DNA from 4 places in the Oceanobacillus timonensis genome. Region 3 is predicted to be linked to each of the others. Evidence: riboswitches for the same ligand, from Rfam matches in the RefSeq annotation. Region 3 holds a riboswitch; each other region holds the start of a gene.
The links. Region 3 has a riboswitch for S-adenosylmethionine ahead of B7E05_RS02560 (O-acetylhomoserine aminocarboxypropyltransferase/cysteine synthase family protein). Riboswitches for the same ligand answer to the same signal wherever they lie in the genome.

Region 1 (2,205 bases), 1.7 Mb from region 3:
AAAGTAGATTTAGGGTTAATAAAAGGGTGACCAACCTTAAATGAACCTTAAATCCGGGAATATAAAATGACAATATAACATAAAAAAGAGACAGCTAATCTGTCTCTTTTTTATTTTTGGTGTTATGATATATTATACGTTACTAATAACTTGTAACGCCTGCTCAATGTCTGCTTTTAAATCATCTACATCTTCCACACCTACAGAGAAACGGAGCAAATCGTCGCCGATTCCTCGCTGGATTCTTTCCTCTTCCGGCATATCCGCATGTGTCTGCGTGGTAGGATACGTAATAAAACTTTCCACACCGCCTAAGCTTTCAGCAAATACAATGATATCCAGATTAGCTAAAAAAGACTTTACCAGATTGGCGTCTTCTAAGCAAAAGGAAAGCATACCGCCCCTATTAGGGTAAAAAACTTGGCTGACTGCCGGGTGTTCTTCTAAATATGCTGCCAGCTGCTTCGCATTTTCTTCATGACGCTGCATACGGAGTGCAAGTGTTTTTAAGCCGCGGACAAGGAGCCAGCTGTCTGAAGGAGATAACGTAGCACCGGAAGCGTTATGCATTTCAAATATTTTCTCGGATAATTCCGGCGTTTTTGTCACTACAAGACCCGCCAGTACATCGTTATGACCTCCGATATATTTAGTTGCGCTGTGTACGACAATATCTGCTCCAAGTGTAAGAGGTTGTTGTAAGTACGGTGTTAAGAACGTATTATCCACAATAAGCAGCAAGTTATATTTTTTTGCCAGCTCTGCATATTTTTCAATATCTACCTCTTGAAGTAACGGGTTTGTAGGTGTTTCCAAGAAGATAGCTTTTGTATTTTCGTTAATACATCGTTCCGTTTCCAATACATCCTGACATTCATCATACGTTACAGAAACATGATATGCTCTTTCATAATGGTCAAAAATACGATACGTTCCTCCATAGATATCTTTTGTCGCAATAAGATGGTCACCTACTTGGAATAAAGAAGAAAGGATTAATTGAATGGCGGCCATCCCGGAACTGCAGGCGAAAGCGGCGTCTCCTTCTTCTAATTTCGCAAATCCATCTTCCAGTACGGATCTGGTCGGGTTTTTCGTGCGGGTATAATCAAAACCGGTGGAGTGACCAATCTCTTGATGCTGATAAGCTGTTGACAAATGGATTGGCAGGTTTATCGCCCCTGTTCGTTTGTCCGTTTTGTTTCCTAATTGTACCAATGCAGTTTCTAATTTCTTCATTATTTTTCCTCCTCCATAAGAAAAGCTTGCATGAGAATTTGCTATTCCCTATGTATTTTCTGTTAAATCAATAAAAAACCCTTCTTATCCAGAGATAAGAAGGGTGTAATATCAAAATCATCCACATCTCTTATCTTTAAAGGGAAGCCCCCTTCTGGAATTAGCACCTTGCTATCATAAGCCGGTTGCTGAGACATCTGCGGGCCAGTCCCTCCGTCTCTCTGGATAAGAATTAACATATTTATAATTACGTTTACTTTACAAGAGAGAAGCAAAAAAATCAAGCTTTAAATTATTTTTTAATCAAACCGGAAAGCAGGCTACCATCATGTTGAGCAATGATTTGTATATAAAAAATCCGAAAAGTATTTGAAATGGGCTTTGATGAAGATTACAATGGATGTGACGAATTTATAGTTATACGTATATGTAATGGTTGAAATAGTAAAGTAAAACGCACGTGACAGAATAATAATCTTTTAAAAAAAGGAAGAAGATATATGCGCAGAAAAAAATTGTTACTGGTTAACATTTCTTTGTTAACAGGATGTATTGTCATTATTGGTATGGGTATTTATAAAGACAATCATTCTGTGGAATATTCCATGGAAGTAAATACAGAAGATACAGATGGCGGAGACGGGCAGAATGGAGAAAGTGTCGAGCTTTTCACTACTTCTTGGAATGACCGGTTATTAGGAGATAATGAACAAATTTATCAAACGGTTCAATTAGACAATCGTAATAGCTCGCAGCAAGAAGGCAATGAAGCAGAAGAAGCACAGACTGAGAACAATTCCCCGCAAGAGAGAGTAATCGAAACGGAAACAGAAACACATACGAATCAGAAACCAGAAACGCAGGAAAGAAATAATTCGGCTTCGGAGGAAACATCCGCTTACCAAATAACGAATAAAGACACCGATGAATCCGATGAAAATAAGCAACGTCAGACTTCTTATAGGG
Region 2 (2,205 bases), 1.4 Mb from region 3:
AAGAAACATCCACAGATATAACAGGCGACGGGCAAGGAACATCGGTATCTTTCGGACCTATCAGTGAAGAAAATACACTGCAAGGTGTTGCAGAGTTTCCGTGGGGAGAAGCACAAAGTGAAGAATTTACAGTTGATGAAGAAACAGAGTATGACATAACGCCAGGTGTACTAACAAGTGAAGAAAACCGAGATGCAGTTACAGAACAGATAAATAACTATTACGAAACTCATATGGCTGCACTGGTTAACTTAGATATTGATGAATTAACAGATGATGTATCGGATGATTTACGAGAATCGCTCAATGATACATTAAAGAGTGCAACCAATTCAAGTATAGATACGTCTTATGAGGGAGAAATATTGGGGACAAGAATTGACTTTGGACAGACTTCATATGAACTCGGTTCTGGAGGTCGCCATTATGTAACATTACCGGTAGAGATTCATCGAGAATATACAGAAAATAATCAATATCGTGACGATGATCCAGAAGAAGAATACCTTGATAAAAGCCTTACTTTAGAATATTTGGAAGATGAAGAGAAATGGATTGTTTCAGAGGAAGGTGAGGATTATAGTATAACCGGTAATGATGATACGATGGCCGGAGACGATGTTGTTGAAACAGAACTCTAAATGGTTAGAAGCACTTGTTCCATATTGGAATGAGTGCTTCTTTGATTGATAAATCAGAAAAGAAATATGTATTATAGTAGGATAATGGTGCTATCTTATCTTTGTTCAAAGCGTAGGCAATAAGAATTCTACATCTACCATTTCAATTTTACAAAATGTTGTTGAAAATATATTACAGCAAATTGCCTAAATTTTAGTAATCTCCTTGACGAATGCATCGCTTCCATGTAAAGTAAATCATAATTATTCGTATAATTCCATATATTCTTATCCAGAAAGGCGGAGGGACTGGCCCGTTGAAGCCTTAGCAGCAGACGCTGATTTGTACTGTGCTAATTCCAGGAGCATTTTTGCTTGTAGATAAGAAGAGATTTTTATCATATTTAACCTCTTCTTTTATCAGAAGGGGTTTTTTAATTGGATTATTGAATGAATGCAGTAGAGAAAGAGAATGAGGAAGGGGTATTTTAATGACAACAGCAGCAGAAACGAAACATACACGTGCTCCATTCAGAGCAGATCATGTAGGAAGCTTTCTCCGTCCAAAGCGCTTGAAAGATGCACGTACGCAAAAGGCAAAGGGAGAGATTAGCCAAGAACAATTGCGTCAAATTGAGGATGAGGAAATTACGAAACTGGTAGAACAGCAGAAAGAAGCCGGGCTTCAATCAGTGACAGATGGCGAGTTTCGCCGTGCCTGGTGGCATTTTGATTTTCTGGAAGGCTTAGATGGCGTGGAAGGTTATACGGCAGAACAAGGTTTGCAGTTCACTGGAGTTGAAACGAAAAAACGGGGTATTAAAGTAACAGATCAAATTGGCTTCAGTAATCATTATATGATCGAGCATTATAAATTCCTGCATGGTATTGCTGGAGATGCAGTGGCGAAATTTGCAATTCCAAGTCCGAATATGCTCTTTTTCCGGGCGGATTTCGAAGACGGAGTCTATGAAAATGATGAAGCGATTATTGATGATTTGATCACTGCTTATCAAGGGGTGATTCAGGCATTATATGATGAAGGCTGCCGCTACTTACAGCTGGACGACACTTCTTGGGCCACTTTTTTCTCAGAGGAAGGCAGAAATTCTCTGATTGAAAAAGGGAGAGATCCGGAGAAAACAGCAAAATTATGCGCAAGAGCAATCAATGAATCCATAGCAAACAGACCGGATGATATGCTGGTAACGATGCATATTTGCCGGGGGAATTTTCAATCTACCTATATGTCAAGCGGGGGTTATGAAGCAGTGTCAGAAACAATTTTTGGCAGCTTGCAAGTTGATGGTCTGTTCCTGGAGTTTGATGATGACCGTTCGGGCGGATTTGAACCACTTCGTCATGTGAACCGTGATGACTTATATATTGTGCTGGGTCTGATTACGTCGAAATTCAGCGAACTGGAAGATCCGGAAGCTGTGAAGGCAAGGATTGCAGAAGCTGCGGACTATGTACCATTGAACCAGCTTTGTCTCAGCCCTCAATGCGGATTTGCTTCCACAGAGGAAGGAAATTTGTTGAGTGAAGCACAGCAATGGGAAAAAATCCGGCATGTTGTTCGAAT
Region 3 (2,205 bases):
GGATTGGGGTGCTTTATTTAACACTGAGTTATGGTGTGTTCCCTTGGATTTCGCTGTTATTAGCGCTCACCTTTGGTTTTTACGGACTGATTAAAAAGACGGTCAACCTGCACGCCATGTACGGATTGACGATTGAAACACTCGTGGTTGCACCCATTGCTCTACTATATTTAATCTTTATCCCATCGGAAGGATCATTTACTTTTTCTCCTTTGTTTGCACCGGACAATCTTTTGCTCATAGGAGCAGGTATCGTTACTGCAGTGCCTTTACTGTTATTTGCTGCAGGTGCTAAACGAATACCATTGGCAATGGTTGGTTTTTTGCAATACGTCGCTCCGACAATTATGTTCTTCCTGGGCGTGTTTCTATATAATGAGACGTTCACCGTGCACCATATGATTACCTTTGCACTGATCTGGTTTGCGCTTGTTATCTATATGGTAAGTATTTATCGGGATACGCCGCGCAAAAAAGGAAAGAAGAAGGCAACCGCATAGCTTCAGCCCGTTTTATTAGCTCAAATGATCAAGCAGGAATAGGAAGGTTTCTTGAAAAGGAACCTTCCTATTTCAATTCCTAGTAAAATACTTGACTTTTAATCTGTAAAACTATATACTCGCTAGTAATTTCAAAATATTTAGCAGAATCTCTTATAAAGAGCGGTGGAGGGAATAGGCCCTAAGAAGCCCGGCAACTTGAAGCATCAGGTGCTACATCCTACAGATACATCATCTGAAAGATAAGAGAGAGTTCAAAGTCACTTATAAGAGCTCTCTTCATTTTAGAAGGGCGCTCTTTTTTCATTGAAAAGTGTGTTCAAAAAAAGGGAGGAAATACAATGTCAAATAACCGCTTACAGCAGGACGAAACGATTTTATTACACGGAGGACAAGTTCCGGACCCTGCTACCGGAGCCCGTGCAGTCCCTATCTATCAAACGACTTCTTATGTATTCCGTGACACAGAACATGCACAAAACTTATTCGGATTAGCTGAACCAGGAAACATCTATACCCGCATGATGAATCCGACGGTAGATGTGCTGGAGCAGCGGATAGCGCAATTAGAAGACGGTGTCGGTGCTTTAGGCGTATCCTCGGGAATGGCTGCCATTACGATGACCATCTTAAATATTACACGCGCTGGAGACGAAATTATTACAGACAGCAATCTGTACGGCGGAACGTATAATTTATTTGCCAACACGCTTCCTCGATATGGAATCGATGTGAAATTTGTAGACGGTACTGATCCAGAAGCTATTGAAGCTGCGATTACGGATAAAACCAAAGCTATCTTTGGTGAAATCATCACCAATCCGAGTCTATATATCTTTGATGTCGAAACAGTGGCTGATATTGCGCATCATCATGGCATTCCTTTAATTATAGATAATACATTTGCACCTTATGTTGCCAAACCGCTGACTTGGGGCGCAGATATTGTCGTTCACTCTGCCACAAAATGGATCGGCGGACATGGTACAACGATTGGCGGTATTGTTGTAGACAGCGGCAGATTTGACTGGAACAATGAGAAATTCCCTGACTTTATTGAGCCGGATGAAAGCTATAACGGCTTAAAATATGCGGATTTGGGACCAGCCGCTTTTATTACGAAATTGCGTGTTCAGTTATTACGTGATATTGGCCCTGCACTCAGTCCGCAAAGCGCCTTTTTATTACTGCAAGGATTGGAAACATTGCATCTACGAATCAAGCAGCATAATGAAAATGCGGAAAAACTGGCCGCTTATCTGGAAAAACATCCTGCAGTAGAATGGATTAACTACCCAGGGTTAGAGTCACACCCATCCCACCAGCTTGCTAAAAAATATTTAAAAGGCGGCTTTGGTTCCGTTATTACGTTTGGGATTGAAGGCGGCCGTGATGCAGGCCGTACTTTAATTGATAATGTAGAGCTCTGGTCTCATGTTGCCAATGTCGGGGATGCCAAATCACTGATTATTAACCCTGCTTCTACAACGCACCAGCAGCTAACAGCTGAGGAATTGAAAAAAAGCGGAACACCAGAGGAATTGGTCCGTTTATCAGTCGGTCTGGAAGCATTCGATGATATAGTAGCTGACTTGGATCAAGCCATTGATAAAGCAACAGGAAAATCACTGGGAAATCAACAATCTGCTGAAGAAATAGCGGTACAAAATTTGTTGCAATCTCCATTTGACCGCAGCGAAGGCGT
Region 4 (2,205 bases), 3.2 Mb from region 3:
GGCTCAAGTGCTTTTGAAAAAGCTTCCGCAATTTGATTGGCATTCATACCTGCAATAATCCCGCAGGTAATCCCAATCATGAGAAATATCGCCGCAACTTCATTAATATACCAGTCATTCATAAATATTCCTGTCAGCATCAAAACAAATCCTGCAATCACCACAAGCAGCATTGCTATATCCTTTTTACGCATCCGATAGGATTCAAGCGGCTGACTCAGTTTCATATCCTGTGTATCAATACCATGTGCCAAACTATGTTTCTGATCCTGTAATATCTTTTTAAAATATCGAATATTATAATAGGCTAATAAAGATAAAACGACAATCACCAGGATACTTCTTAAAACCCACCCTGAATATAGCGGCATTTCTGCTATTCGATGTCCTACCCCTAGTGTATAGGGGTTGAATGGAGAAAGACCAAATCCGACAAGTACTCCTCCTATTCCAATACCCGCACCGAGTACAGCATCACCGCCTATGGAAACACTTAATAAAACAGCGATTGGAATAAGGGCAATATTATTTTCAAGCCCGACAAACATTCCAAAAAATCCGTACACAAATGTCATAATAGCAACAATAAGGAAACGTCTTTTTAATCCGACTTTGCGAACCAGTGTACCAACTGTGTTTTCAAGCATTCCCGTTTTTTCCAAAAGGCCGAACATCATGGCTGCCGCAAAGGTTATAAAGACGATATCAGCCATTTCCCGGAATCCTTCAGGGATTGCAGTAAATAAATCCATAATACCAACTGGATTATTCTCTACATATTCAAATGAATCAGGAACTGTTCGATTTGTCCCATCAATGGTTTCCCGTTCATACGATCCAGATGGAATAATATAAGTTAAAATAGCTGCAGCAACAACAATAAAAAATAACAACGCCAGCGGATGCGGAATGCGGTCCAATAATTTTTTCTTTTCTTTATCGTGATTCTTCTTCATATTTATGCTCCTCTTGCTTTTAAGTATGTATGTTTGCTATTTCTAACACTTTCCGAAATCTATCCTCCTTGTTATTTACCAAATCTTTTTGATGCATCTATTAAAAACAGCCTCTTTCCACAGGAAAAAGGCTGTTTTTACATTCGCCTTATCTCCCAAAATAAACATGCATTATTTTGCAGGAATTGGCACCTTTTCTTTTCATAAAGAGGTTGCCGGACGTCATTGGGCCTGTCCCTCAGTCGCTCTGGATAAGTATATATTATAAGATTGTAATGTTACTTTAATGGGGAAATTGTATACTCGCTAAACCATTTTGTCAATGTAAGAAAGCAATTTTAACGGCTAGTTTATTATCCTTTTTAAATGAAAGACATTTCCTTACACTATACTTCCCCGGTAAATCCAGCATAATTTGTAGAGAATAAATGCTTCACGGGATCTTCCGGGTCAGCGATTTTTTTCGCATGATTAACAGCAATTGGTCCTTCATTAAATGCCCCGGCAATTAATCCAAGCTTATCTGGATAATGTGCAATATCACCGATAGCAAATACGCCTTCCACAGATGTCTGCATGCTGGAATCAACCGCAATCATGCCATCTATCATTTCCAATCCCCATGTGGTGATTGGCTCGAGGTTAATTTGAAATCCATGGTTAACAACTAATCGGTCGACCTCTATCTCCTTCTCCTTTGTTTCGTCCTCTAAATGGGTAAGTATCACCTTTTCAACTTGCCCGTCCGTTCCATGCAATGCTTTTATTTCATATGGTGTCATTATATCCACACGGGAGTTTTTCAATTTGGTCACACTGCTTTCCAGCCCTTTAAACTGGTTACGGCGATGAATGAGCGTGACACTTTTGGCGATGTTTTCAAGTTCTAACGCCCAGTCCACCGCGCTATTACCACCGCCAGAAATAAGAACATGTTTATCATAATAATCCGCCAGCTTTCTGACTGTATAATGTAAGCTTTTCTCTTCGTAATAGACCGCTTCTGGATGATCCAGCTTCACGGAATGCAATGTTCCAAAACCGGTTGCCAGTATAACTGTTTTTGAATAATGCATATTTCCGTTGCTGCTCAGAAGTTGAAAATGGCCATCTTCCATTCGCTCCATATCCACAACTTGTTCGCCTAACACCACTTCCGGATCAAATGTCATTGCCTGTTCCACAAGCTGTTCCGTTACTTCTTCTCCGGTAGCATGTGCAATTCCACCGATATCACGGATCACTTTTT

Region 1: another riboswitch for S-adenosylmethionine. It lies ahead of B7E05_RS10520 (methionine biosynthesis PLP-dependent protein); the one in region 3 lies ahead of B7E05_RS02560 (O-acetylhomoserine aminocarboxypropyltransferase/cysteine synthase family protein).
Region 2: another riboswitch for S-adenosylmethionine. It lies ahead of B7E05_RS08885 (5-methyltetrahydropteroyltriglutamate--homocysteine S-methyltransferase); the one in region 3 lies ahead of B7E05_RS02560 (O-acetylhomoserine aminocarboxypropyltransferase/cysteine synthase family protein).
Region 4: another riboswitch for S-adenosylmethionine. It lies ahead of B7E05_RS18145 (YfcC family protein); the one in region 3 lies ahead of B7E05_RS02560 (O-acetylhomoserine aminocarboxypropyltransferase/cysteine synthase family protein).

The regions. Positions count from the first base shown of each region.
Region 1 covers NZ_LT800497.1:2,161,470-2,163,674, forward strand. Annotated here, with positions in the region: gene spx (transcriptional regulator Spx) at 1-30, shown strand, start outside; gene B7E05_RS10520 (methionine biosynthesis PLP-dependent protein) at 133-1,239, opposite strand; SAM riboswitch class I at 1,367-1,471, opposite strand; gene B7E05_RS10525 (hypothetical protein) at 1,740-2,205, shown strand, end outside.
Region 2 covers NZ_LT800497.1:1,817,537-1,819,741, forward strand. Annotated here, with positions in the region: gene B7E05_RS08880 (TcaA 3rd/4th domain-containing protein) at 1-641, shown strand, start outside; SAM riboswitch class I at 906-1,008, shown strand; gene B7E05_RS08885 (5-methyltetrahydropteroyltriglutamate--homocysteine S-methyltransferase) at 1,112-2,205, shown strand, end outside.
Region 3 covers NZ_LT800497.1:454,993-457,197, reverse strand. Annotated here, with positions in the region: gene rarD (EamA family transporter RarD) at 1-500, shown strand, start outside; SAM riboswitch class I at 651-749, shown strand; gene B7E05_RS02560 (O-acetylhomoserine aminocarboxypropyltransferase/cysteine synthase family protein) at 842-2,205, shown strand, end outside.
Region 4 covers NZ_LT800497.1:3,689,202-3,691,406, forward strand. Annotated here, with positions in the region: gene B7E05_RS18145 (YfcC family protein) at 1-956, opposite strand, end outside; SAM riboswitch class I at 1,102-1,214, opposite strand; gene B7E05_RS18150 (NAD(P)/FAD-dependent oxidoreductase) at 1,343-2,205, opposite strand, start outside.